Regions from separate parts of the Pseudomonas sp. P39-UII1 genome, predicted to be linked through region 1. Evidence: predicted binding sites of a transcription regulator. Region 1 holds the regulator's gene; the other holds the start of a gene.
What was found. The regulator sigma-54, encoded in region 1, starts transcription at its own class of promoters, with help from an activator protein. The targets are predictions, from matches to a motif close to ANTGGCATNNANNTTGCTNT.
Positions count from the first base shown of each region.

Region 2: the regulator sigma-54 is predicted to act here: its motif matches at 2,568-2,587, upstream of ABEH27_RS12095 (CmpA/NrtA family ABC transporter substrate-binding protein).

Region 1 is NZ_JBDFPP010000001.1:416,753-431,057, reverse strand. It holds gene ABEH27_RS02065 (HPr family phosphocarrier protein) at 1-255, opposite strand, end outside; gene rapZ (RNase adapter RapZ) at 276-1,130, opposite strand; gene ptsN (PTS IIA-like nitrogen regulatory protein PtsN) at 1,133-1,597, opposite strand; gene raiA (ribosome-associated translation inhibitor RaiA) at 1,610-1,918, opposite strand; gene ABEH27_RS02045 (RNA polymerase factor sigma-54) at 1,998-3,491, opposite strand; gene lptB (LPS export ABC transporter ATP-binding protein) at 3,666-4,391, opposite strand; gene lptA (lipopolysaccharide transport periplasmic protein LptA) at 4,392-4,916, opposite strand; gene lptC (LPS export ABC transporter periplasmic protein LptC) at 4,903-5,475, opposite strand; gene ABEH27_RS02025 (HAD family hydrolase) at 5,484-6,008, opposite strand; gene ABEH27_RS02020 (KpsF/GutQ family sugar-phosphate isomerase) at 6,024-6,998, opposite strand; gene ABEH27_RS02015 (ATP-binding cassette domain-containing protein) at 7,246-8,055, shown strand; gene mlaE (lipid asymmetry maintenance ABC transporter permease subunit MlaE) at 8,055-8,852, shown strand; gene mlaD (outer membrane lipid asymmetry maintenance protein MlaD) at 8,852-9,337, shown strand; gene ABEH27_RS02000 (ABC transporter substrate-binding protein) at 9,347-9,994, shown strand; gene ABEH27_RS01995 (STAS domain-containing protein) at 9,991-10,293, shown strand; gene ABEH27_RS01990 (BolA family protein) at 10,412-10,651, shown strand; gene murA (UDP-N-acetylglucosamine 1-carboxyvinyltransferase) at 10,675-11,940, shown strand; gene hisG (ATP phosphoribosyltransferase) at 12,058-12,693, shown strand; gene hisD (histidinol dehydrogenase) at 12,824-14,149, shown strand; gene hisC (histidinol-phosphate transaminase) at 14,152-14,305, shown strand, end outside.
Region 2 is NZ_JBDFPP010000007.1:134,896-149,200, forward strand. It holds gene ABEH27_RS12085 (nitrate/nitrite transporter) at 1-583, opposite strand, end outside; gene ABEH27_RS12090 (ANTAR domain-containing protein) at 736-1,311, opposite strand; gene ABEH27_RS12095 (CmpA/NrtA family ABC transporter substrate-binding protein) at 1,323-2,525, opposite strand; gene ABEH27_RS12100 (quinone-dependent dihydroorotate dehydrogenase) at 2,655-3,680, shown strand; gene ABEH27_RS12105 (ribosome modulation factor) at 3,778-3,993, opposite strand; gene rlmKL (bifunctional 23S rRNA (guanine(2069)-N(7))-methyltransferase RlmK/23S rRNA (guanine(2445)-N(2))-methyltransferase RlmL) at 4,555-6,747, shown strand; gene ABEH27_RS12115 (diguanylate cyclase) at 6,843-9,236, shown strand; gene dacB (D-alanyl-D-alanine carboxypeptidase/D-alanyl-D-alanine-endopeptidase) at 9,300-10,763, opposite strand; gene ABEH27_RS12125 (YggL family protein) at 10,951-11,295, shown strand; gene ABEH27_RS12130 (transporter substrate-binding domain-containing protein) at 11,335-14,305, opposite strand, start outside.

The sequences.
Region 1 (14,305 bases):
GTAGTTGTTGATCAGCGCCACCAGCGCCTCCAGCGCATCGTTGTCCTGCTCACCCTCGGTATGCAGGTGCACCTGAGTACCTTTGCCCGCCGCCAGCATCATCACCGCCATGATGCTCTTGCCGTCTACCAGCTTGTCGGGCGCGCGGCCGACCCGTACCTGGCAGGGGAAGCGCCCGGCGACGCCGACGAACTTGGCTGCCGCCCGGGCATGCAGGCCCAACTTGTTGATGATGGTAATTTCGCGGGCGGGCATCGTGGGGCGGATCCTGTGGGCTAGAGGTCGCGGTGGCGGACCTGGACGTTTTTCAGAGACTGTTGCAGCAACTGACCGAGGCGTTCGGTGATGTACACCGACCGGTGGTGGCCACCCGTGCAGCCAATGGCGATGGTGACGTAGGCGCGATTGCTGGCGGCGAAGCGGGGCAGCCACTTGAGCAGGTAGGTGGAAATGTCCGTGAACATTTCCTCGACATCCGGCTGTGCGGCCAGGTAGTCGATGACCGGCTGCTCCAGCCCGGAATGCTCGCGCAACTCGGGCTTCCAATACGGGTTGGGCAGGCAGCGTACATCGAACACCAGGTCGGCATCGACCGGCATGCCACGCTTGAAGCCGAACGACTCGACCAGAAATGCGGTGCCGGGCTCGGGCTGGTTGAGCAGGCGTAGCTTGATCGAGTCGCGCAGTTGATAGAGGTTCAGGCTGGTGGTGTCGATCTTCAGGTCAGCAAGGTCGGAGATCGGCCCCAGTAGTTCGCTTTCAACGCGTATCGCTTCAGCAAGCGAGCGGTCGGCGTTGGTCAGCGGGTGGCGGCGACGGGTTTCGGAGAAACGCTTGAGCAGCGTGTCTTCGTCGGCATCCAGGAATAGCACATCGCACTGGATATGACGGCCACGGGCTTCCGCGAGCAGTTCGGGGAAGCGCGACAAGTGGCTTGGCAGGTTGCGCGCGTCGATTGACACCGCCACTTTGGGCTGCAGCAGCTCGGTATTGATCAGTGCGTTTTCCGCCAACTGCGGCAGCAAGCCGGCGGGCAGGTTATCGATGCAATAAAAGCCGTTGTCTTCCAGTACATCGAGGGCGGTGCTCTTGCCGGAGCCGGACCGGCCGCTGACGATGATCAGGCGCATGTTCAGTGCTCGTTCTGTACGTCCAGGACAACCTGGTACAGGGCCTCGCTGCTGGCGGCGCCACGCAGGCGATCGCGAACCTCCTTGCGATCCAACATGCTGGCAATCTGGCGCAGCAATTCGAGATGGGCGTCAGTGGCCGCCTCTGGCACCAGCAGGACGAACAGCAGGTCGACCGGAGCACCATCGATGGCGTCGTAGTCGATCGGGGCGTCCAGGTGCAACAGGGCGCTGACAGGGGCAGTGCATCCCTGGATCCGGCAATGGGGAATGGCGATGCCATTGCCGAAACCGGTGGAGCCGAGCTTTTCACGAGCGATGAGCTTGTCGAAGACGTCTTGCATCGCCAGCTCGGGTACTTGCTTGGCAATCAGGGTGGCGACCATTTCAAGGGCGCGCTTCTTGCTGCCGCCCGGCACGTTCACGAGGGAACGGCCGGGGGTCAGGATGGTTTCAAGTCGGATCATGGATGAGGGGGATCAGCGGGCAGCTGCACCTTGCAGCAGGCTTTGCTGTTTTTCCTTGTGTTTTTTCAGTTGGCGGTCGAGCTTGTCGGCCAGGGCGTCGATCGCTGCATACATGTCTTGGTCTTCGGCGTTGGCAACCACTTCACCGCCAGGAATCTGCAAGGTCGCCTCGACCTTCTGCTGCAGCTTCTCGACCTTCATGATGACCTGCACGTTGGTGATCTTGTCGAAGTGACTCTCCACCCGGGCGAGCTTTTCAAGCACGTAATCGCGCAGCGGCTGGGTGACTTCTACATGCTGTCCACTGATATTGACTTGCATACAGCTTCTCCTTTGTTGCCCGTGCATAAAGAGGCAGGTCTTGCACCTGCCCCACAAACGCTGTGGCACATCTCAGGCGCTACATCAATCGCTTGCGCTCGCTCGACGGTGCTATGCCGAGGGACTCGCGGTACTTGGCGACGGTGCGACGGGCTACCTGGATGCCTTGTGCCTCCAGTAAACCAGCGATCTTGCTGTCACTCAATGGCTTTTTCTGATTTTCCGCCGCAACCAGTTTCTTGATGATCGCGCGGATCGCCGTAGACGAGCATTCTCCGCCTTCGGAGGTGCTGACGTGGCTCGAGAAAAAGTATTTCAGTTCGTAGATCCCGCGGGGCGTGTGCATGAACTTCTGCGTGGTCACCCGCGAAATGGTCGACTCGTGCATGCCCACCGCCTCGGCGATGTCGTGCAGCACCAGGGGCTTCATCGCCTCGTCACCGTGATCAAGAAAGCCGCGTTGATGCTCGACGATCTGCGTGGCCACCTTCATCAGCGTCTCGTTGCGGCTCTGCAGGCTCTTGATGAACCAGCGCGCCTCCTGCAACTGGTTGCGCATGAACGTGTTGTCGGCGCTGGTGTCGGCGCGGCGCACGAAGCCTGCGTACTGCGGGTTGACGCGCAGGCGCGGGATCGCCTCCTGGTTCAGTTCGACCAGCCAGCGGTCGCTGTCCTTGCGCACGATGACATCGGGCACCACGTATTCCGGTTCGCTGGACTCGATCTGCGAGCCAGGCCGCGGGTTGAGGCTCTGCACCAGCTCGATGACCTGGCGCAGTTCATCTTCCTTGAGCTTCATGCGCCGCATCAGCTGGCTGTAGTCGCGGCCACCCAGTAAGTCGATGAAGTCGGTGACCAGGCGCTTGGCCTCGGCCATCCAGGGTGTGCTGGCCGGCAGCTGGCGCAGTTGCAGCAGCAGGCATTCGCCGAGGTTGCGCGCCGCGATGCCGGCAGGTTCGAACTGCTGGATGCGATGCAGCACCGCTTCCACTTCGTCGAGTTCGATATCCAGCTCTGGATCGAAGCCGACGCAGATTTCCTCGAGGGTGTCTTCCAGGTAGCCCTGGCCGTTGATGCTGTCGATCAGGGTAACCGCGATCAGGCGGTCGGTATCGGACATCGGTGCCAGGTTCAGCTGCCATAGCAGGTGGCTTTGCAGGCTCTCGCCGGCCGACGTGCGGGTGGTGAAGTCCCATTCGTCGTCATCGTTGCTGGGCAGGCTGCTGGCGCTGGTCTGGTAGATGTCTTCCCAGGCCGTGTCGACCGGAAGCTCATTGGGGATTCGCTCGTTCCACTCACCGTCTTCCAGGTTTTCGGCACTCGCGGTGCTTTCCTGGAAGCTGTTGTCCTGGACTTCGGCGGCCGGTTTGTTCTCGGCGTTGTCCGCCATCGGGTCGCTGTTGTCGAAGTCGTCGCCGTCTTCCTGACGTTCGAGCATCGGATTGGACTCCAGCGCTTCCTGGATTTCCTGCTGAAGGTCCAGGGTAGAGAGCTGAAGTAGGCGGATGGCCTGTTGCAACTGCGGTGTCATCGTCAGTTGCTGGCCCATTTTTAGGACGAGCGATGGTTTCATGGCAGGGGCTTAATACCTTGTTCGCCGGCGCGCATGCGCCATCCACTACACGAGGGCGCCGAAGCACCAAATTCAAGCAAGTTTTATGCCTTAAATTGTAGCGTTTGCCTAGAGCACTGTAACAACTTAAACCCTGTCAAGCCGCAAAGCAGTGCTCCGGGCACGGCCTGGAGATCAGAGTCGGAACTCGTGCCCCAGGTAAACCTCCTTGACCAGCTCGTTGGCCAGGATGGTCTCTGCGTCGCCTTCTGCGATCAGTTGGCCATCGTTGACGATGTAGGCGGTTTCGCAGATATCCAGGGTTTCACGGACGTTGTGGTCAGTGATCAGTACCCCGATACCTTTGGCCTTGAGGTGGTGGATGATCTGCTTGATGTCGCCTACCGAAATCGGGTCGACACCGGCGAAAGGTTCGTCCAGCAGGATGAACTTTGGTGCGGTCGCCAGGGCGCGGGCAATCTCGACACGGCGGCGTTCGCCACCGGACAGGCTCATCCCGAGGTTGTCGCGGATGTGGCTGATGTGAAATTCCTGCAACAGGCTTTCCAGCTCTTTGCGGCGGCCGTCACGGTCGAGCTCCTTGCGGGTCTCGAGGATGGCCATGATGTTGTCGGCCACCGACAGCTTGCGGAAGATCGAGGCTTCCTGCGGCAGATAGCCGATGCCGGCGCGTGCGCGACCGTGCATGGGCTGGTGGCTGACATCCAGGTTGTCGATGAGAACGCGGCCCTGGTCGGCCTGGACCAGGCCGACGATCATGTAGAAGCAGGTGGTCTTGCCGGCGCCGTTGGGGCCGAGCAGGCCGACGATCTGGCCGCTGTCGATCGAAAGGCTGACGTCGCGCACGACTTGCCGCCCTTTGTAGCTCTTGGCCAGGTGCTGGGCTTTGAGGGTTGCCATTTACTCGGCCTTCTTCTTCGGCTGGATCACCATGTCGATGCGCTGACGCGGTGCAGTGACATTGCCGCCACGACCGGCGGTCGCCACCTGGGACTTGGTGTTGTAGACGATCTTCTCGCCTTCGGTGGTGTTGCCTTCGTTCTCGACCTTGGCACGGTCGGTAAGGATCACCGTGTCTTTCTGTGCCTGGTACTGGATGGTCACGGCCCAGCCTTTCATCTTGTCGGGCTTGGCGGCGCTCTGCTGTTGCTCGAAGTAGGCCAGGTTGCCCACCGAGGTCACCACGTCGATGTCGCCGTTGGCGGCGCGGGTCATGGTCACGGTGTTGCCTTTGATCATCATCGAACCTTGGGTGATGATCACGTCACCGGTATAGGTGGCCACGCCTTGCTTGTCGTCCAGGTGCGCGTTGTCGGCCTGGATGCGGATAGGCTGGTCACGGTCGGTCGGCAGGGCGAAGGCGCTCGCGCTTCCCAGTGCTGCGCTCAGGCTGAGCAAAAGGGGGAGGGTTTTAACGAGCCTCATACTGTCCTCTTACGTTAGAGAGCAGGTCCATCCTGCCTTCTTTCAAATACGCTTTCATTCCCTTGCCCGTGGTTGTACCACCGGCGCCGTCGATTCTAACGGCTTGCTCGGTCTGCGCATATTGCTTCTGTGGGAATACGGTCATGCGCGAGCTGGTAATGATGGTTTCACGCTGTTTTTCGTCGGTGCGCGCCACGCGAACGTTGTCGATCAGTTCGACCTCGGTGCCATCCGGGTTGACCTCGGCGCGCACGCTCTGCACGTGCCAGGGGTATTCGGTGCCGCGGTACATGTGCAGGTCGGGCGTGGTCACCAGTGTGACCTCGGTGGCCTTGAGGTGTTCGACCTTGTCGGCAGTCATTTCGTATTGCAGCTTGCCATCGGGCAGGAACTGCACACTGTGGGCGTTGATCGCGTAGTAGTCGATGGCGCTTTCGTCGACCTGGGCCACGGGCTGGTCGAGGAAGCTCTCGGGGCTGACATTCCAGTAGCCGACCGCCACCAGCAGGGCGGCGATGGCCCCGAGCAGCACGATATTGCGGACTTTCTTGCTGAGCATGGGCAGCCTTACAGATAGTTGGCGTTGGCAGCGTCCAGGGTGCCCTGGGCCTGCATGATCAGTTCACAGAATTCACGCGCGGCACCTTCACCGCCGCGCGCCTGGGTCACGCCATGGGCGTGCTGGCGGACGAAAGGCGCGGCGCTGGCCACCGCCATGCCCAGGCCCACCCGGCGAATCACCGGCAGGTCGGGCAAGTCGTCACCGAGATAAGCGACCTGCTCATAGCTTAGGCCCAGTTCGGCCAGCAGGCCGTCGAGCACCACCAATTTGTCCTCGCGGCCCTGAAACAGGTGCGGGATGCCAAGGTTTTTGGCGCGGCGCTCAACGACGGGGGTCTTGCGCCCGCTGATGATTGCGGTGGTCACGCCCGAGGCCATGAGCATCTTGATGCCTTGGCCGTCGAGTGTGTTGAAGGTCTTGAACTCGCTGCCGTCCTCAAGGAAGTACAGGCGACCGTCGGTCAGTACGCCGTCGACATCGAATACGGCGAGCTTGATGGCTTTGCCGCGTTGCATCAATTCCTGGCTCATGTGCGTCGTCCTCATTTACATCACCCCGGCGCGCAGCAGGTCGTGCATGTTAAGCGCCCCGGTGGGGCGATCGTCGTGGTCCACGACCACCAGTGCATTGATCTTGTGGTCTTCCATGATTTTCAGCGCCTCGGCGGCGAGCATCTCGGCGCGGGCTGTCTTGCCGTGCACGGTCATCACCTGATCGATGAGGGTGGTGTGCATGTCGATGTTGCGATCCAGGCTGCGGCGCAGGTCGCCGTCAGTGAAAATACCGGCCAGCTTGCCGTCTGCTTCAAGGACCACGGTCATGCCCAAACCTTTGCGGGACATTTCCAGCAGCGCGTCCTTGAGCAGTGTTCCGCGCACTACCTGCGGCAGTTCGTCGCCGGCGTGCATGACGTTCTCCACCTTCAGCAGCAGGCGACGGCCGAGGGCGCCGCCAGGGTGCGAGAAAGCGAAGTCTTCGGCAGTGAAGCCGCGGGCTTCCAGCAGCGCAATGGCCAGGGCGTCGCCCAGTACCAGGGCCGCGGTGGTCGATGAGGTGGGTGCCAGGTTCAGCGGGCAGGCTTCCTGGGCGACGCGGGCGTCAAGATTGACTTCGGCAGCCTGGGCCAGCGGCGAATCCGGGTTGCCGGTCAGGCTGATCAACTGAATGCCGAGGCGTTTGATCAGCGGCAGCAAGGTGATGATCTCGGCCGTGCTGCCCGAGTTGGACAGGGCAAGAATCACGTCGTCACGGGTGATCATGCCCATGTCGCCGTGGCTGGCCTCGGCCGGGTGCACGAAAAACGCAGGCGTGCCGGTGCTGGCCAGCGTGGCGGCAATCTTGTTGCCGATGTGGCCCGACTTGCCCATGCCGACCACCACGACCCGGCCCTTGCTTGCCAGAATCAGCTCGCAGGCCTTGACGAAGTTGGCGTCGATACTGGCCGTCAAGCCTTGAACGGCCTCGATCTCCAGGCGCAGGGTGCGCTGGGCGGACTGGATCAGCTCACTCGATTGGCTCATGTCGAATAACGATGCCTGATGAAAAGGCGGCGATTATAGCCGCAATGGAAGAAAGCCTCATCTTTTCGATTGCCCTGGGAAATGTCATCAAAGCCTGTCGTTGGCCTGAACGACTGCTGCCATGCCCTTGGGGCGGCACTGCCAGCGGTGCTATAGTTCGCCGCTATTCGGCCCGCCAGGGGCGTGTGTGCCTTCAAGATGAGGGCCGGCGTCAACTAGGACGAGGCTGCACTAGCAAGGAGTCTAGATGAGTGTGGATAGCGCCTACGCGGTCGAGTTGAAGGGCGTCACCTTCAAGCGCGGTTCGCGCAGCATTTTCAGCAACGTCGACATACGTATCCCGCGAGGCAAGGTCACTGGCATCATGGGGCCGTCGGGTTGCGGCAAGACCACGCTGTTGCGCCTGATGGGCGCGCAGCTGCGTCCGTCGAGCGGCGAGGTGTGGGTGGCCGGGCAGAACCTGCCGAGCCTGTCGCGCAGCGACCTGTTCGACGCGCGCAAGCAGATGGGCGTGCTGTTCCAGAGCGGCGCACTGTTCACCGACCTCGATGTGTTCGAGAACGTGGCGTTCCCGCTGCGCGTGCACACCCAGCTGTCGGATGAAATGATCCGCGACATCGTGCTGATGAAACTGCAGGCCGTGGGCCTGCGTGGTGCCATCGACCTGATGCCCGACGAGCTGTCCGGCGGCATGAAACGCCGCGTGGCGCTGGCCCGGGCGATTGCGCTGGACCCGCAGATCCTCATGTATGACGAGCCGTTCGTCGGCCAGGACCCGATCGCCATGGGCGTTCTGGTGCGCTTGATCCGCCTGCTCAACGATGCGTTGGGCATCACCAGTATCGTCGTCTCCCACGACCTGGCTGAAACCGCCAGCATCGCCGACTACATCTACGTGGTGGGTGACGGCCAGGTGCTGGGGCAGGGTACGCCTGACGAACTGATGGGCTCGGACAATCCGCGCATTCGCCAGTTCATGAAGGGCGACCCGGACGGCCCGGTGCCATTCCACTTTCCTGCGCCAGACTACCGCGCCGATCTGCTGGGGGCGCGTTGATGCGCAGAAAATCCTTACTCGAACGTGTCCGGCTGTTCGGTCGCTCGGCGATCGATGTGCTGGCGGTGCTCGGGCGCTCGTGCCTGTTCCTGTTCCATGCGCTGGTCGGTCGCGGCGGTATTGGCGGTGGCTTCCAGCTGCTGACCAAGCAGCTGTATTCGGTGGGTGTGCTGTCGCTGGCGATCGTCACCGTATCCGGGGTGTTCATCGGCATGGTGCTGGCGCTGCAGGGCTACAGCATCCTGGCCAAGTACGGCTCCGAACAGGCGGTCGGGCAGATGGTTGCCCTGACCCTGCTGCGCGAGCTCGGCCCGGTGGTCACCGCGCTGCTGTTCGCCGGCCGCGCAGGTTCGGCCCTGACTGCCGAAATCGGCAACATGAAGTCCACCGAGCAGCTGTCGAGCCTTGAGATGATCGGGGTCGACCCGCTCAAGTACATCGTCGCGCCGCGCCTGTGGGCCGGTTTCATTTCGTTGCCGCTGCTGGCACTGATTTTCAGCGTGGTCGGCATCTGGGGTGGCTCGTGGGTCGCGGTGGACTGGCTGGGCGTCTACGAAGGCTCGTTCTGGGCCAACATGCAGAACAGCGTTTCCTTTACCGACGACGTGCTCAACGGGCTGGTCAAGAGCCTGGTGTTCGCCTTCGTCACCACCTGGATCGCCGTATTCCAGGGGTATGACTGCGAGCCCACCTCAGAGGGGATCAGCCGTGCCACCACCAAGACCGTGGTCTATGCCTCGTTGGCAGTTCTAGGTCTGGACTTTATTCTGACCGCCTTGATGTTTGGAGATTTCTGATGCAAAACCGCACCCTGGAAATCGGTGTCGGCCTGTTCCTCCTGGCCGGGATCCTGGCGTTGCTGCTGCTGGCCCTGCGTGTCAGCGGGCTGTCTGCCAGCCCGAGCAGCGATACCTATAAAGTTTATGCGTACTTCGACAATATCGCCGGTTTGACGGTCAGAGCTAAAGTGACCATGGCCGGTGTGACCATCGGCAAGGTCACCGCCATCGATCTGGACCGTGATTCCTACACCGGTCGGGTGACGCTGCAGCTGGACAGCAAGGTCGACAACCTGCCGACCGATTCCACTGCCTCGATCCTGACCGCCGGCTTGCTTGGCGAGAAGTACATCGGCATCAGCGTGGGCGGTGAAGACCAGGTGCTCAAGGATGGCGCGACCATCCATGACACCCAGTCGGCGCTGGTGCTGGAAGATCTGATTGGCAAGTTCCTGCTCAACACCGTTGGCAAGGAACCGAAAGAAGCGCAACCGGCTAATTAAGGAGTTTCCATGATTTCGATCCTGCGACGTGGCTTGCTGGTCCTGCTGGCGGCCTTTCCCCTGTTGACGATGGCTGCGCAATCGCCCCATGACGTGGTGCAGAGCACGACCAACGAACTGCTGGGTGACCTGAAGGCCAACAAGGAACAGTACAAGTCCAACCCACAGGCGTTCTACGATGCCCTCAACCGCATCCTTGGGCCGGTGGTGGACGCCGACGGCATCTCCAAGAGCATCATGACCGTCAAGTACTCGCGCAAGGCCACGCCTGAGCAGATGCAGCGCTTCCAGGAAAACTTCAAGCGCAGCCTGATGCAGTTCTATGGCAACGCCCTGCTCGAGTACAACAACCAGGGCATCGTGGTCGACCCGGCCAAGGCCGATGACGGCAAGCGCGCCAGCGTCGGCATGAAGGTGACCGGCAACAACGGCGCCGTGTACCCGGTGCAGTACACCCTGGAAAACCTCGGTGGCGAGTGGAAGGTGCGTAACGTCATCGTCAATGGCATCAACATCGGCAAGCTGTTCCGTGACCAGTTCGCCGATGCCATGCAGCGTAACGGCAACAACCTGGACAAGACCATCGACGGTTGGGCGGGTGAAGTGGCCAAGGCCAAGCAGACCGCCGACAGCTCGCCGGACAAGGAAGTGAAATGAGTGAGGCTGGCGTAAGCATGGCCGAGCCGGGCGTGATGCGCCTGGCCGGCGTGCTGGACTACCGCAGCGGCCCGGCCTTGCGCAAGCAGGGCAAGGCGCTGATCGACGCCTCTGGCGAGCCTCGCCTGGTGCTCGATTGCTCGGCTGTCGAAAAGTCGTCGAGTGTCGGCCTGTCGCTGTTGCTGGCGTTCATTCGTGATGGTCAGGCCGCCGGCAAGGCTTGCGAGGTACGCGACATGCCCGAGGACATGCGGGAAATCGCCGGGGTCTATGACCTGGATGAAGTGCTGGCGAGCTGATGGCTCGCCATTGATGGAGGCCCCTCGGTCAGCGTACGCCCTCGTTGGGCTTCGCAGGCGAGGGGCTTTTTTGTATGATGGCCGACCCGTGCGCATCGGGCGCCGATTGAGGTTGAGCATGCAGGCCCTAGAAGTTAAGAGCTTCCTTGAAGAAAAATTGCCGGGATCCCGGGTAGAAGTTGAAGGCGAAGGCTGCAACTTCCAGTTGAACGTGATCAGCGACGAGTTGGCTGGCCTGAGCCCGGTCAAACGTCAGCAGGCGATCTATGCTCACCTTAATCCCTGGATCGCCAATGGCAGCATCCATGCGGTAACCATGAAATTTTTCAGCAGCGCAGCCTGGGCTGAGCGCACCTGAGCCAACTTGGCGGCGAGACTCCAATGGACAAACTGATTATTACTGGCGGCGCTCGCCTTGACGGCGAGATCCGCATTTCGGGTGCTAAAAACGCAGCCCTGCCAATTCTGGCGGCGACCCTGCTGGCTGACGGCCCGGTTACCGTAGGCAACCTGCCGCACCTGCACGACATCACCACCATGATCGAGCTGTTCGGCCGCATGGGCATCGAGCCTGTGATCGACGAAAAGCTCGCGGTGGAAATCGACCCACGCACCATCAAGACCCTGGTCGCGCCGTACGAGCTGGTCAAGACCATGCGCGCTTCGATCCTGGTGCTTGGCCCGATGGTCGCCCGTTTCGGTGAGGCCGAAGTGGCCCTGCCGGGCGGTTGCGCCATTGGTTCGCGCCCAGTCGACCTGCACATCCGCGGCCTGGAAGCCATGGGCGCGAAGATCGAAGTCGAAGGTGGCTACATCAAGGCCAAGGCCCCGGAAGGCGGCCTGCGCGGCGCACACTTCTTCTTCGACACCGTCAGCGTGACCGGTACCGAGAACATCATGATGGCCGCTGCCCTGGCCAAAGGCCGCAGCGTGCTGCAAAACGCCGCGCGTGAGCCGGAAGTGGTCGACCTGGCCAACTTCATCAATGCCATGGGCGGCAAGGTTCAGGGCGCCGGCACCGACACCATCACCATCGATGGCGTCGAGCGTCTGCACTCGGCCAGCTACCGCGTCATGCCCGACCGTATCGAGACCGGCACCTACCTGGTCGCCGCTGCCGTGACCGGCGGCCGCGTCAAGGTCAAGGACACCGACCCGACCATCCTTGAGGCTGTGCTGGAGAAGCTCAAGGAAGCCGGTGCCGACCTGACTACCGGTGAAGACTGGATCGAGCTGGACATGCATGGCAAGCGGCCGAAAGCCGTCAACCTGCGTACCGCCCCGTACCCGGCGTTCCCGACCGACATGCAGGCGCAGTTCATTTCGCTGAACGCCATTGCCGAAGGCACCGGCGCTGTGATCGAGACGATCTTCGAAAACCGCTTCATGCACGTGTACGAAATGCACCGCATGGGCGCGCAGATCCAGGTCGAGGGCAACACCGCCATCGTCACTGGCGTGCCAGCGCTCAAGGGTGCCCCGGTCATGGCCACCGACCTGCGTGCCTCCGCCAGCCTGGTGCTGTCGGCGCTGGTCGCCGAAGGCGATACCCTGATCGATCGCATCTACCACATCGACCGTGGTTACGAGTGCATCGAAGAGAAACTGCAGATGCTGGGCGCGAAAATCCGTCGCGTACCGGGCTAGTCGCGCCGCAGGCGCACGTGTGGGGGCGGGCTTCGACAAGCCTGCTCCCGCACACGAATTGAATGCGGTCGGGCCAACGCCCGGCCGGCAGTAGCTGCTTAAGGACCGACGTTTCCAATGTTGACCATCGCGCTTTCCAAAGGCCGCATCCTCGACGATACCCTGCCATTGCTGGCCGAGGCCGGTATCGTGCCGACCGAGAACCCGGACAAGAGCCGCAAGCTGATCATCCCGACCACCCAGGAAGACGTGCGCCTGCTGATCGTGCGCGCCACTGACGTGCCGACCTATGTCGAGCATGGTGCCGCCGACCTCGGTGTGGCTGGCAAGGACGTGTTGATGGAGTACGGCGGCCAGGGCCTGTACGAGCCCCTGGACCTGCAGATCGCTCAATGCAAGCTGATGACCGCAGGTGTCACCGGCGCCCCCGAGCCCAAGGGCCGTCTGCGCGTCGCCACCAAGTTCGTCAACGTAGCCAAACGTTACTATGCCGAACAGGGCCGTCAGGTCGACATCATCAAGCTGTACGGCTCGATGGAGCTGGCGCCGCTGATCAACCTCGCCGACAAGATCATCGACGTGGTCGACACCGGCAACACCCTGCGCGCCAACGGCCTGGAGCCTCAGGACCTGATCGCCACGATCAGCTCGCGCCTGGTGGTCAACAAGGCGTCCATGAAGATGCAGCACGCCCGCATCCAGAACCTGATCGACACCCTGCGTCAGGCTGTTGAATCGCGACACCGCGGCTAAGACTCTTTCTGCGCGCGGCCTTCGCTGTCGCGCCCGTCTATCCGCGTCATAGCCACTTTCTCGGGTGCCCGTGCGGATGGACTGGTAGCCTAGGGCGCCTGAGCATTCGCTAATAATCGAGGCCCTCGCCATGACCGTGTCCACTGCAATTGCCCGTCTCAACGCCGCTGATCCGGATTTCGCCCGACATCTTGATCATCTGCTGAGCTGGGAAAGTGTGTCCGATGATGCGGTCAACCAGCGCGTGCTCGACATCATCAAGGCCGTGCGCGAACGCGGCGATGCGGCGCTGGTGGAATTCACCCAGCGTTTCGATGGCGTCGACGCCACGTCCATCGACGACCTCATCCTTGGCCGTGAGCGCCTGGAACTGGCCCTGACCCGCATTACCGACACCCAGCGTGCCGCCCTGGAAAAAGCCGCCGAACGTGTGCGCATCTACCACGAGCGGCAGAAACAGGACTCCTGGCAGTACACCGAGGCCGATGGCACCGTGCTGGGCCAGAAGGTCACCCCGCTGGACCGCGCCGGCCTGTATGTGCCGGGCGGCAAGGCGTCGTACCCCTCGTCGGTACTGATGAACGCCATCCCAGCCAAGGTCGCTGGCGTGACCGAGGTGGTCATGGTGGTACCGACCCCACGGGGTGAGGTCAACGAACTGGTGCTGGCCGCAGCCTGCATCGCCGGTGTCGACCGGGTGTTCACCGTGGGCGGTGCCCAGGCCGTCGCCGCCCTGGCCTATGGCACCGAAAGCGTGCCGCAGGTAGACAAGATCGTCGGCCCGGGCAACATCTACGTGGCTACCGCCAAGCGCCACGTGTTTGGCCAGGTCGGTATCGACATGATCGCCGGCCCTTCGGAAATCCTCGTGGTATGCGATGGCCAGACCGATCCGGACTGGATTGCCATGGACCTGTTCTCCCAGGCCGAGCATGACGAAGATGCCCAGGCCATCCTGGTAAGCCCGGACGCCCAGTTCCTCGACCGCGTCGCCGCTAGCATCGACAAGCTGATGCCGACCATGGAACGCGCCGAGATCATCGAGAAATCCATCAACGGCCGTGGCGCGCTGATCCAGGTGCGCGACATGCAGCAAGCCATCGAGGTGGCCAACCGGATTGCGCCTGAGCACCTTGAGCTGTCGGTCGCCGACCCGCAGGCCTGGCTGCCGCAGATCCGCCACGCCGGCGCGATCTTCATGGGCCGCCACACCAGCGAAGCGCTCGGCGACTACTGCGCCGGCCCCAACCACGTGCTGCCCACCTCCGGAACGGCGCGTTTCTCGTCGCCACTGGGGGTGTATGACTTCCAGAAGCGTTCGTCGATCATCTTCTGCTCCGAGCAGGGTGCCTCCGAACTGGGCCACACCGCCTCGGTTCTGGCCCGTGGTGAATCGCTGACCGCCCACGCCCGCAGTGCCGAATACCGTATCCTGACCCAAGACAAGGGGAACTGAGCATGAGTCGATTCTGGAGCCCCTTCGTCAAGGGCCTGGTGCCTTACGTGCCGGGCGAGCAGCCCAAGCTGGCGCGGTTGGTCAAGCTGAACACCAACGAGAACCCCTATGGCCCGTCGCCCAAGGCGCTGGAAGCCATGCGGGGCGAACTCAACG
Region 2 (14,305 bases), on a different contig from region 1:
TGGGCCGTTGGGGTGCGTTGCGCGCGAGCAGGGCGAACAGCACCAGGGTGAGCACCAGCGGAATCACCGCGAAACCGAACACGTTGTTCCAGCCAAAGGCTGCGGCCAGCAGCGGCGCCAGCAGGGCGGCGAACACGGTGCCGGAATTGCCCGCGCCGGCGATGCCCATGGCCTTGCCCTGATGCTGGGGCGGGTACCATTGCGACGCGAGCGGCAGCGACACGGCGAACGACGCACCGGCAACCCCTAGAAACACGCCCAGCAGCAGTGCTTGCTCATAGGTGTGCACGCCCATGTACCAGGCGCTTGCGAGGGCGACGATGACGATGACCTGGCCGATCAACCCAGCGGTCTTCGGCGAAAGCCGGTCCACCAGCAGCCCCATGACGAAGCGCAGCACCGCGCCGGCGAGGATGGGCGTGGCGACCATCAGGCCGCGCTGCTGCGTACTCAATTGCAGGTCGGCGGCGATCTGCACCGCCAGCGGGCCCAGCAGGTACCAGACCATGAAACTCAGGTCGAAATACAGGAACGCGGCGAACAGCGTGGGCACATGCCCGGATTTCCAGAAGCTGGTACTCATCGAACACCTCACTCGGCAATGCAACGGAAACGAAAAGACGCCGCTACCCGGCCCACTGGCGTGGACGGGAGAGCGACGTCTTTGTCGGGGTTTGTGGGCAACCGCCGTTGGCTACCGGTGCGATATCTTCAGCAAGAGCTGGGCCAACATCGCTAGCCAAGCATCTCGTGCATGGCAATGATCTGCTCGGCCACCTGTATCAGCTTCTGTTGCCGGCTCATGGCCTGGCGGCGCATCAGGGTGTAGGCCTGTTCTTCATTGCAGTCCTTCATCTTCATCAGCAAGCCTTTTGCCTGCTCGATGCGCTTGCGCTCGGCCAATTGCTGGTCGCGCGCCAGCAGTTGCGCCCTGAGCGCCTGGTCGCTTTCGAAGCGGGCCATTGCCACGTCGAGGATCGGTTGCAGCCGGGCGGCGTGGATGCCTTCGACGATGTAGGCGCTGACGCCGGCCTGGATCGCCTGGCGCATCACGGCGGGGTCATGCTCGTCGGTGAACAGTACGATGGGCCGCGGCTGGTCGCGGCTGACCATCACTACCTGCTCCATCACATCCCGGTCGGGTGAGTCGGTATCGATCAACACCACGTCCGGGCGCACCGTTTCGACGCAGGCGGGCAGGTCGATGGTCAGGCCTGGCGCTTCGACCACCTCGAAACCGGCTTCGCGCAGCGCCGCCTTGAGCCGGCCAAGCTTGTTCTGGGTATCGTCGATCAGCAGGATGCGCAGCATGGTGGTGACCCTCACAGACCGAGACGGGCATCGGGCGCATCGCCCAAGGCATGCAGGGGGAAGCTTCGGGCATAGCCGTGTGGGTCGCTGCCGTCCCAGCGCTTGCCGTCGATCAGCAGGCTGCTGCGCATGGGCAACGCCGGGCAAGGCACACCCAGTGCTTCGGCGGCCTCGTGGTAAAGCGACAGTTGTTGGACCTGGCGGGCCACGCCGAGGTAATCGGGGTCGTCGCGCAGCAGGCCCCAACGGCGGAACTGGGTCATGAACCACATGCCGTCGGACAGGTACGGCAGGTTGGCGCGGCCCTGATCGAACAGGTGCAAGGCATGCGGGTCCTGCCAGTGGTTGCCCAGGCCGTCCTGATACGCGCCAAGCAGGCGCGGTTCGACGGTTTCGATCGGCGTGTCCAGGTAGGCGCTGCCGCTGAGCAATTGCGCGGTGCTGCGGCGGTTTTCCTGGCTTTGTTCGATGAAGCGGCTGGCGGCGAGGATCGACTTGATCAGCGCGCGCGCGCTGTTGGGATAGTGTTCGGCAAAGGTGCGGGCGCAGGCCAGGACCTTTTCGGGGTGGTCGGGCCAGATCGACTGGCTGGTAGCCAGGGTAAAACCTTGGCCCTGGGCCACGGCAGCGGCAGCCCAGGGTTCGCCCACGCAGAAGCCGTCGATGCGGCCAGCCTGGATGTGCGCGGCCATCTGGGCCGGCGGCACCACCACGCTGTTGACGTCATGCAGCGGGTGGATGCCCTGGCTTGCCAGCCAGTAATACAGCCACATGGCATGGGTGCCGGTGGGGAAGGTCTGGGCGAAGGTCAGCTTTGCACCGTGCTGGTGCACCAGGCGCGCCAGTGCCTCAGGGCTGGTCACCCCCTTGCGCTGCAGGGCAGGCGACAGGTTGATGGCCTGGGCGTTCTGGTTCAGCCCCATGAGCACGGCCATATCGCTGGCCGGCACCCCGCCGATGCCCAGGTGCACGGCGTAGACCAGGCCGTACAGGCAATGCGCGGCATCCAGTTCGCCGCTGGCCAGTTTGTCGCGCAGGCTGGCCCATGAGCCCTGGCGCTTCAGGTTAAGTGTCAGGCCGTGCTGCTGTGCAAAGCCTTGGGTGGCGGCAACCACCACCGAGGCGCAATCGGTCAGGGCCATGAAGCCGATATCGAGGCTGGGCTTTTCTGGCGCGTCGCTGCCGTTTACCCAGGCCAGGGCTGATGTATTCACGTAGATCCTCGCCGGTACGGATTAGGCCGTTATGCAGGCGATGTAGCAACGCATGTGCCAAGGCGCTGTCATGCTGCGCGCGCGCTGGCTATAATCGCACCCTCACTCAACCCTGAGCCTTGCCCGCCCATGTATACCCTGGCCCGCCAGCTGCTGTTCAAGCTTTCCCCGGAAACCTCCCATGACCTTTCCCTGGACCTGATCGGTGCCGGTGGGCGCCTCGGGCTCAATGGCGTGCTGTGCAAGCAGCCGGCGGCGTTGCCAGTGAGCGTGATGGGCTTGAACTTCGCCAACCCGGTTGGCCTGGCCGCTGGCCTGGACAAGAACGGCGCGGCCATCGACGGTTTTGCCCAGCTGGGCTTTGGCTTCGTCGAAATCGGCACCGTGACGCCGCGCCCGCAGCCGGGCAACCCGAAGCCGCGGCTGTTCCGCCTGCCAGAGGCCACGGCGATCATCAACCGCATGGGCTTCAACAACCTGGGTGTCGATCACCTGCTGGAGCGGGTGCGGGCGTCGCGCTATGAGGGTGTGCTGGGCATCAATATCGGCAAGAACTTCGATACCCCAGTCGAGCGTGCGGTCGACGACTACCTGATCTGCCTGAACAAGGTCTACACCGAAGCCAGCTACATCACCGTCAACATCAGCTCGCCCAATACGCCGGGCCTGCGCAGCCTGCAGTTCGGCGATTCGCTCAAGCAACTGCTCGATGCGTTGGCCGAGCGCCGCGAGCAGCTGGCCGGCGAGCATGGCAAGCGGGTACCGTTGGCGATCAAGATCGCGCCGGACATGAGCGATGAAGAGACCGCGCTGGTGGCGGCAACGCTGATGGAATCGGGTATGGATGCGGTGATCGCCACCAACACCACCATGGGCCGTGAAGGCGTCGAGCGCCTGCCGCATGGCGGCGAAGCCGGTGGCTTGTCGGGTGCGCCGGTGCTGGAGAAAAGCACCCATATCGTCAAGGTGCTGGCCGCCGAGCTGGCTGGCAAGATGCCTATCATTGCTGCCGGTGGTATTACCGAGGGCCGTCATGCCGCAGAGAAGATCGCTGCCGGGGCGAGCCTGGTGCAAATCTACTCGGGCTTCATCTACAAAGGGCCGGCACTGATCCGTGAAGCGGTGGATGCCATTGCTGCAATGCCGCGGGCATAACACGCAGGCATAAAAAAGGGCCCCATCTAGGGGCCCCTGGGCCTTAGCCCGCCGCCCGGATGGGGCGTGCATGGTAATTCGAATTCAGTGTCCTCGATCAGCCAACGGCGTGATTTTCGTTGAGTCTATGGATGCCAGCGGTGCCAGTCATACCGTCCCAGTTATCACCGCGACCTTCACGCCAGCCGTTGATCCAGGCTTGGCGAACTGAAGGTAGATTGAAAGGGCAAAGTTCGCGGGATTTGCCGGTGACCCCATATTGGTAGCCACGTGAATATGCTCTTTCCAACGGATCACGCTTAAGTCTTCTCATAGGGTGTTGCCCTCACTTGTTGACTGTAATGTCCCGTCGGCCTCTCCGAGGCCGGGCAGAGTCTTTCTGCCGGTTTGCGCCCGCTGCCGGCGTGGCGGGCTGAAGGTGCCGCCTCGTTGCGAAGCGGCCTGAGACCAGTTCTAACGAATGCGGGTGACGGTGTGAATGATCGATTTGTCATAAGCACGTAACCTTTCCAAGGGTGAGGGGATAAGTAAATAAATGCGACTCAACCTTATTTGGGGTTGGGCCCGCTATGATCGGGGTTTGCGGAACATTGACGTCATTTCGCCAGCGTTGCAGCGTGGTGTCAGAAATATTCAGCAATGCGACGAAGGGTCACATCTACCCCGTTATCGTTAGAAATTATTCGTACTGCCTGATGATCTAAGCTGTTTCTGCCACCGGCGAGAGCAGTTCGATCAGGCGGCCCGGCCAGCCCGCTGCAGCATGATGCGCAGGGGAGGCCACTCGGACGCTTGCTGGAAGGGCGTTCGGGCAAACATCGGCGGGTCGATGCGTCGCCTCGTCACTCAAATAGCCAAAGGCTCTGGAATTTACATGTCGGACCGTTTCGAACTCTATCTCACCTGCCCCAAAGGCCTGGAAGGCCTGCTTGCCGAAGAGGCCAAGGGCCTCGGCCTTGACGAAGTGCGTGAGCACACCTCGGCCATCCGCGGCGCCGCCGACATGGAAACCGCCTACCGCCTGTGCCTCTGGTCGCGCCTGGCCAACCGCGTGCTGCTGGTGCTCAAGCGCTTCAACATGAAGAACGCTGATGACCTGTACGACGGCGTCAACGCAGTCGACTGGGCTGACCACCTGGCCGCCGACGGCACGCTGGCCGTCGAATTCAGCGGCCATGGTTCGGGTATCGACAACACCCACTTTGGTGCGCTCAAGGTCAAGGATGCGATCGTCGACAAGCTGCGCAACCGTGAGGGCCTGCGCCCATCGGTGGAGAAAATCGACCCGGACGTGCGCGTGCACCTGCGCCTGGATCGTGGCGAGGCCATCCTTTCGCTCGACCTCTCCGGCCACAGCCTGCACCAGCGCGGCTACCGCCTGCAGCAAGGTGCTGCGCCGCTCAAGGAAAACCTGGCAGCGGCCGTGCTGATCCGCGCCGGCTGGCCACGCATCGCCGCCGAGGGCGGCGCCCTGGCCGACCCGATGTGCGGTGTGGGTACCTTCCTGGTCGAAGCGGCCATGATCGCAGCCGACATGGCGCCCAACCTCAAGCGTGAGCGCTGGGGCTTCAGTGCCTGGCTGGGCCATGTGCCGGCCACCTGGCGCAAGGTTCACGAAGAGGCCCAGGCCCGCGCGCAAGCGGGCCTGGCCAAGCCACCCCTGTGGATACGTGGCTACGAGGCCGACCCGCGGCTGATCCAGCCGGGCCGCAACAACGTCGAGCGTGCAGGCCTGAGCGACTGGATCAAGATCTACCAGGGTGAGGTGGCCAGCTTCGAGCCGCGCCCGGACCAGAACCAGAAAGGCCTGGTCATCAGCAACCCGCCGTATGGCGAGCGCCTGGGTGATGAAGCCAGCTTGCTGTACCTCTACCAGAACCTCGGCGAGCGCCTGCGCCAGGCGTGCATGGGCTGGGAAGCGGCGGTGTTTACCGGTGCCCCCGAGCTGGGCAAGCGCATGGGCATCCGCAGCCACAAACAGTACGCGTTCTGGAACGGTGCGCTGCCGTGCAAGCTGCTGCTGTTCAAGGTGCAGCCTGACCAGTTCGTCACCGGCGAACGCCGCGAGGCCCAGGCCGACAACGCTGATACCGCTCGCCAGGCGCCGGTGGCCAATGAGCCGGCACGCCTGTCGGAAGGCGCGCAGATGTTCGCCAACCGCCTGCAGAAAAACCTCAAGCAACTGGGCAAATGGGCGCGCAAGGAGCAGGTCGACTGCTACCGCGTGTACGATGCCGACATGCCTGAGTACGCCGTGGCGGTCGACCTGTATCAGGATTGGGTACACGTGCAGGAATACGCCGCGCCGCGCTCCATCGACCCGGAAAAGGCCCAGTCGCGCCTGCTCGATGCCTTGGCAGCGATCCCCCAGGCACTGGGCATCGACCCGCAGCGCGTGGTGCTCAAGCGCCGTGAGCGTCAGAGCGGCACCCGCCAGTATGAGCGCCAGGCTACCGAAGGGCGCTTCCAGGAGGTGAACGAAGGCGGCGTCAAGCTGCTGGTGAACCTGACCGACTACCTCGATACCGGGTTGTTCCTCGACCACCGCCCGATGCGCATGCGCATCCAGCGCGAGGCTGCCGGCAAGCGCTTCCTCAACCTGTTCTGCTATACCGCCACGGCCAGCGTGCATGCCGCCAAGGGCGGTGCACGCAGCACCACCAGCGTCGACCTGTCGAAGACTTACCTGGACTGGGCGCGGCGCAACTTGTCGCTGAACGGTTTCTCGGAGCGCAACCGCCTGGAACAAGGTGATGTGATGGCCTGGCTGGAGGCCAACCGCGACAGCTATGACTTGATCTTCATCGACCCGCCAACCTTCTCCAACTCCAAGCGGATGGAAGGCGTGTTCGACGTTCAGCGTGACCATGTGCAACTGCTCGACCTGGCCATGGCACGCCTGGCGCCCGGCGGCGTGTTGTATTTCTCCAACAACTTCCGCAAGTTCCAGCTCGACGAGCACCTGGATGCGCGGTACGTGGTGGAAGAAATCACTGCCCAGACCCTGGACCCGGACTTCGCTCGTAACAACCGCATCCACCGCGCCTGGCGCCTGCAATTGCGTTAATTGAGACGAGCTACATTGCGTGGCTAATGGCCAATAGCTATAACTCTGCTCAGGGCCAGAATTTTCGCAGGACGCTGACGTGATGAGAGTTGTCTATGTCGAAGTATGGCGTGCGTGCGAAGGTACTGGGCGTGTGCAGCGAGGCAATGGCTGCCTGGGCCTTGGCGTTGGTGGCGCTGGTAGCCGGCGGCTTGCTGTCGGTTGCCTTGGCGCTGGCCACGCAGGCGTTCTACAAGCAGCAGCTGCGCCAGCGCTTCGAGCTGCTGGCCAGCGAGCGTTATAGCCGCATTGCCGAGCGTTTCGAGGATCAGGAGCAGCGCCTTGACGCGTTGCGGCGCTTCTTCGATTTCTCCCACGAAGTCACCCCTCACGAATTCGACGGCTACGCGCGGCCCTTGCTGCGCCGCACCTTGGCCTACTCCTGGGCACCCCGGGTCGAGGCCGCGCAGCGGGCCGAGTTCGAGCGTCGGGCCAGTGACGCACTGGGGCAGGCGTATGGCATCCGCGACCTCGATAGCCAAGGCAACTGGCAGCCGGCACCGCCCCGCGATCACTACTACCCGGTGCTGTACACCCAGGCCACCCTCCAGCAAGGCCAACCCTATGGCCTGGACCTGCGCGGGCAGGTGACCCGTCAGCAGACCCTGCTGCGTGCCTTGCAGCCCGGCAGCATGGCGGTGTCTGCGCCGCTGGACATGATCAATGTGGTACCGGGCTACAGCCGCGGGCTGTTGATGGTGGCGCCTGTCTTTGCCGGGACCCAACCCGAGGTGCCTCCCGCAGGCTATGTGATGGCGTTGTTGAACCTGCGCCAGCTGATTACCGAAGGCTTGCCGGCCGCCGCCGAGGACAACCTGGTGGTGCGCATTTTCGACCCCAGTGGGCGCGACGGGCATGAGGTGTTGTTTGACTCCCAGAACTCGCCTGCGCCATTGGCTTTGGCCAGCACGCAGTCGCTGCACTTGGCCGATCACTTCTTTGAGCTCGATATCCGCCCAAGCCAGGTGTTCATGCAGGGCAATCGTTCTACGGCAGCGCTGGCGGTGGGCTTGCTCGGTGGCCTGTTGAGCCTGCTGCTCAGTGCCTTGCTCTATAACCTGTTCAGCCAGCGGCAGCGGGCGCTGACGCTGGTCGAACAGCGTACGGCAGAACTGCGGGTCAGCGAGCAGTCGCTGCGCGAGACCCATAATCAGCTGCGCAGCGTGCTCGATGCCGCCACCCAGGTCGCTATCATCGCCACCAGCCTGAAGGGCGTGGTCAGCACCTTCAATGCCGGTGCCGAGCGCATGCTGGGCTATTCAGCCAGTGAAGCGATCGGCCATTTGCAGCTCGAAGACCTGGTCTTGCCAGAGGAGCTCAGCCAGCGCGCCCACGCCTTAAGCCAGCGCTATGGTCGGCACATTGCCGGGGGGCAGGCGATGTTCGCCGAAACCATCCAGGAGGGTGGCGCGCAGCCCGGGGAGTGGACCCTGGTGCGCAAAGACGGCAGCCAATTGCTGGCCAACATGCTGGTGACCGCGGTGCTGGACGAGCAGGGGCTGTGGGTCGGCCATCTGGCGATCTGCATCGACGTCACCGAGCGGCGTCGGGTACACGAGGCGCTGGCGCTGCGGGACCGGCTGCTGGAAAAGCTCAGTGCAGAGGTGCCCGGCGGCATCTATCAGTATCGCCTCGACCCGGATGGGCACTCGTGTTTCCCGTACGCCAGCCAGGGGCTGTTCGATATTTACGAGGTCGACTTGCAGCTGCTGCGCGAGGACGCCTCGGTGGTATTCGAGCGTATTCACCCCGATGACCTGGAGCGCGTCCGGCGCTCGGTGCGTGACTCCGCCGAACACCTGTCACCCTGGCGTGAAGAATACCGGGTCTGTTTGCCCCGGGCCGGCTTGCGCTGGGTGCGCGGCGAGGCTACGCCGGAGGTGGGGGAAGAGGGCTGCACCCTGTGGCATGGCTACCTCACTGATATCTCCGACCTCAAGGGCGTGGAGGAGGATTTGCGGGCGCTGTCGGTGACCGATGCCCTCACCGGTATCCATAACCGGCGTTATTTCCAGGAGCGCCTCAAGGTCGAACTGGACCGCGCACAGCGTGATGAGCTGGATCTTGCAGTGATCATGCTCGATATCGACCACTTCAAACGGATCAACGACCAGTTTGGCCATGCGGTCGGGGACCATGTGTTGCGCAGCTTGTGCCAGCGCATTGGCCAGCGCTTGCGGCGCACGGATGTGTTCTGCCGATTGGGCGGGGAGGAGTTCATGGTGCTGTGCCCGGGCAGCGATGCCGAACAGGCACGGCTGCTGGCCATGGAGCTGTGGCAGGGCGTGCGCAATATGCCAGTCGAGGGGGTAGGCATGGTGACCGCGAGCTTTGGCGTGGCAGGCTGGCGGCCAGGGGAGGGGGCTGATGCACTGTTGTTGCGGGCAGATGCCGGGGTGTATGCGGCGAAGCAGGCGGGCAGGGACCGGGTCGAAGGCGAGCTGAACTGATGCCTGAAAGGCCAGGCCTGCCGCACCCGCTACAGGAGCGGCATGGCCGCTCCTGTACAAGCCTCAAGGGTTGATAGCGGCTGTGCTATTGCCAGCCTTGGGCTGGCGATACAGGTCCAGCAGCACCTGGTCCAGCACCTGCGAGGCGCCCCATGGCTTCGGATCGTTGAGGATCGCCGACACCGCCCAGGTATTGCCATTGCTGTCACGGCTGAAGCCGGCAATGGCACGTACGGTGTTCAGGGTACCGGTCTTGATGTGCCCTTCGCCGGTCATCGCCGTACGCTTGAGGCGCTTGCGCATGGTGCCGTCCATGCCCACCAGTGGCATCGAGCTGATGAATTCGGCCGCGTAGGGGCTGTTCCACGCCGCCTGCAGCAGTGCTGCCATCTCGCGGGTGCTTACCCGTTCGGCACGTGACAGGCCCGAACCATTCTCCATCACCAGGTGCGGCGCGGTGATGCCTTTTTTCGCCAGCCACTGGCGCACCACGCGCTGGGCAGCACGGGCATCGTCGCCATCGGCATCGGTGCGGAACTGCGCGCCAAGGCTCAGGAAAAGTTGCTGAGCCATGGTGTTGTTGCTGTATTTGTTGATGTCGCGGATCACTTCCACCAGGTCTGGCGAGAACGCGCGAGCCAGCAGGCGGGCGCTCTTGGGCACGTTCTCGATGCGGTCACGGCCCTGGATGCTGCCACCCAGTTCGCCCCAGATCGCGCGTACGGCGCCGGCGGCGTAGGTTGGGTGGTCGAGCAGCGACAGGTAAGTTTGCGAGTTGCAGCCATCGCCAAGCTGCCCGCTCACCACCACGTTGATACCGTCTGGCTGGGGCACCGGGTTGTAGCGTACGTCGCCGCTGCATTGCTTGGAGGCGACGGCCTTGACCTGGTTGTCGATGCGGATGTTGGCAATCGGCGGCTCGACCGCGATAGTCACCTTGCCGCCATCGTTGCGGGCGACGAAACGCAGGGCCTTGAGGTTGACCAGCAAGGAATCGGGCTTGACCAGGAACGGCTTGTTGACGTCGCCGCCGTCATCGTTGAACTGCGGCAGGTTGGGCTGCACGAAGTGGCTGCGGTCCAGCACCAGGTCGCCGGTGATGGTGCGTACGCCGTTGGCGCGCAGGTCACGCATCAGCAGCCACAGTTTCTCCATATTCAACTTCGGGTCGCCACCGCCCTTGAGGTACAGGTTACCGTTGAGCACGCCATTGCTCAGGGTGCCATCGGTGTAGAACTCGGTTTTCCATTGGAAGGTCGGGCCGAGCAGCTCCAGCGCCGCATAGGTGGTGACCAGCTTCATGGTCGAGGCCGGGTTGACCGACACATCGGCGTTGAACACGGTAGCGGTGCCAGGGCCGTTGAGCGGCAGCATCACTAACGACAGCGCCGTGTCCTGCAGTTTGTTGGCTTTGAGCGCCTGCTGCACCTTGGGTGGCAGTGTGGTGTTAACGGCAGCGGCCTGGCTGGACAGTGCGAATGGCAGAAGCAGGCCGGCGAGAACGAGGGGACGGAGCGTTTTGATCATATGAAATTGATACCCTGCGCACGAGGGAAAAGGACATTGGGGCTGTAAGAGATGGTGACCCCACGACGAAATATAGTGCGCATTATGCCCCAAGCGCAGCGCTCATGCGCCACGTTCGACGGAAAAGCGCCGTTGCACCGCGGAAACTGTTAAAGTGCCGCGCGTAATTACTCAAGAGGATTGTTTCATGGCTACCAACCGTTCCCGTCGTCTGCGCAAGAAGCTGTGCGTTGATGAATTCCAGGAGCTGGGTTTCGAACTGAACCTGGGTTTCAAGGAAGACCTGTCTGACGAAGCCATCGATGCCTTCCTCGACGCTTTCCTGGCAGAAGCCATGGATGCCAACGGCCTGGACTACGTCGGTGGTGATGATTTCGGCCTGGTCTGCAAAGCCGAGCGTGGTTCGGTCACCGAAGAGCAGCGCGCCGCTGTCGAAGCCTGGCTCAAGGGCCGTAGCGAACTGACCACCATCGAAGTCAGCCCGCTGCTGGACGCCTGGTATCCGGAAAAACCGGTCAACCCGGCTTCCTGATGCAGGCTTGAAGCGGCCGCCTGATCGGGCGCCGCTTCATCAAGCTGTGGCCAGCAGCCTGGCCAGGGCTTTCTCGACGCGGCGCATGTGCCGCGCTAGTACCTGCCGCCGCAGCTTCAGCTGTGATACCGGCATAGCGCTTTCTTCCAGGGCCTCGCAGGCCGCCATCATGTCACGTGCATCCAGCATTCGTGCTGCGCTGAGGATCTTGTGTGCCTGCTCGCTGATTGCCGTTGCCTCGGTCTCGGGGTCCAGGGCCAGCAGCTCGGCGAAGTCCTCTTGCAGGCTCAGGTGCACGGCGGCCAGAAACCGTTCGCGATCTTTGCGGTTGCCGCTAACGATGCTGTCTAGCCCGCTCAGGTTGAACGATTGGCCCGTGTGGACCTGTTGCCCGGGAACGATGCCGGCGAGGCGCTGGCTGAGGGCCCGCAGGCTGATCGGCTTGAGCAGGCAGTCGTCCATGCCGACACTGAGGCATTTCTGCCTGACCTCGGGTTGGGCGTTGGCGGTATAACCCAGGATGACGCAGCGCCGTTGCCCGGCTTGGCGCTCCTCAGCGCGCACTGCGGCGGCGAGCTGATAACCATTCATGTGCGGCATGTTGCAATCGAGTACCACCACGTCGAAAGCGCCCTCGCGCCATTTTTCCAGGCCCACGGGGCCGCTGCTGGCACTGGAGTGGCTTAGACCCAGGTAGCCCAGTTGTTGCGACATCAGTAACAAGTTGGCCGGGTGGTCGTCGATCACCAGCACTCTCAGCCGTGGGTCGGGGGGCTCGATCTCGGCGGTGTCCAGCCCTTGTGCAGACGTTGCGCCTACGCGCTGCAGCGGCATCATCAAGCGCACCTGGGTGCCGAAGTCGGGCAGGCTCTTGATGCTCAGGGTTCCACCCATCATTTCACACAGGCTGCGGCAGATGGCCAGGCCCAGCCCGGTGCCCGCGCGGGCGCCCTGGCTATGGGGGTTGGCCTGGACGAAAGGGTTGAACAGGCGCTGCAGGTCATCGTCGTGAATGCCGATGCCACTGTCCCGTACTTCCACCTCCAGGCACGGCGCCGTATCGAGGCTATCGTCAGTCAGGCCAAGGCTGATGCGCACCTGGCCGTGATCGGTGAACTTGATGGCATTGCTGACCAAGTTGGACAAGATCTGCTTGAAGCGCAGCGGATCGAGCAGAGCATGGCATCGGGCACTGGGGTGGATGGTCACTTCAAAGGCCAGGCCTTTCTGCCGCGCCTGGCCATCGAATACGCGACCCACCGATTCCACCAGCGCCGCCAGGTCGACCGGCTCCGGCGCGAGCGACAGGTGCCCGGATTCGATGCGCACGATGTCCAGGATATCCCCGATCAGGCCCAGCAGGTCTTTGGCCGAGTGGTGGGCGACTTCCAGGGAGGTGCTGTCTATCTGCCCTTCGTGGGCGCGTTTGACGGCCAGTTCGAGCATGCCGATGACTGCGTTCATCGGCGTGCGGATCTCGTGGCTGATGGTCGCCAGAAAGGTGCTCTTGGCGCGGTTGGCATCATCAGCCAACTGCTTGGCCTCGCGCAGTTCCTGGACAAGCTTGCGGCGCTCGCTGATGTCGATCCAGCCACCGATGATACCTTGCACTTCACCCAGCGAGTCGCGGTAAGGCAGGATCCAGTGGTAGATGGTGAGCTCGCAATCCTTGACCTTCAGGGGGCGATCGATGATCAGGGGTACGCCGGCTGCCATCACCTGCAGGTAGTCGGCTTGAATCTGACGGGTATTTTCGGCACCCGCGAACAGGCTGTCTTCCAAGCGCTTGCCGATTACCTCATCAAGGGTTGCCTGCACCGCCTCAAGGTAACTGGCATTGCAACTTTGCAGGCGCCCGGCCCGGTCTCGGACGTACATGGGGTGCGGGGTGCCATTGAGCAGCGCACCCATGAACTCCAGCTGGTCATTCAAGGCCCGTTCGGCACGCTGGCGCTGTTTGATCTGGCGCCGTAGGCGGGCGTTCCAGACCAGTGCCAGCAATAGCAGCAGCCCGGTCCCGAGCAGCACTTGCAGTACGATGCGTCGAAACTCTTGCAAACTGCTGTCGTCATGCTGGCTATAGCCTCGCCAGCGGTTATTGATAACCCCCAGTTCTTCCGGCGAAATGCTTACCAGTGCCTTGTCGAGGATGGAGGCCAACACGGCGTCTTTCTCGGTAGTGGCCATGGCGAAGCTGGCGGGCTCGGTGCCCACCGTGCTGCGCAGGACCAGATTGGCGTCGCCGGCCAGGGCGTGATGGGCATCGATCAGCGTGGTGATCACTGCATCGACTGCGCCACTGCTCAGCAGAGCCATGGAATAGAAGGGGCTTTCCGTTTCTATCCAGCCTGTTTCCGGGTAGCGGCTACCCAGCAGTTCGGCCATGGCACTGTAGCGGGTGATGGCGATACGGCGCCCGCGCAGTTTATCCAGTGAGCTGTACTCGGTATTTTCGGCGCGGGTTACCAGCACGTAGGTGCTTTCGAGGTAAGGGCGGCTGAGCTGCAGCCGTTCGCCGTTCATCTTGTCGACGGCAAGGGCGGCGATCATGTTCACGCGCCCGTCTTCAAGGCGGGCGATCATTTCGGCGATGCCGTTGGCCCGCTGTACATCGAAGCGCAGGCCGGTGCGCAAGCGAATCAGGTCCAGCAGGTCTGCGGTTATTCCTCGAAATTGGCCATTGGCGTCGAAATACGACAGTGGCGCTGCGGTCTCGTCGATGGCCACCTGCATGACTGGATGGTGGCGCAACCACTGCTTTTCCTCTGCTGTCAGCGGAAGTTGTCGGTTGCTCAGAAGGATGTCGCCACCCGCGCTCCAGCGTTTGGAAATGCTGGCACGCACGCCACTGGGCTGGTGGTCGAGCGTGGTGTTGACCAACTCCATGAGGTAGGTGTCCTGTGCCCGCATGGCGAAACTGAAGCCGATGCTTGCGTGCTTGCCGAAGCTTGCCATGCGCAGGCGTGGCAGGTGGCCGCGATTGAGCTGGTAGTGGGTCGAGAGGGTGTCG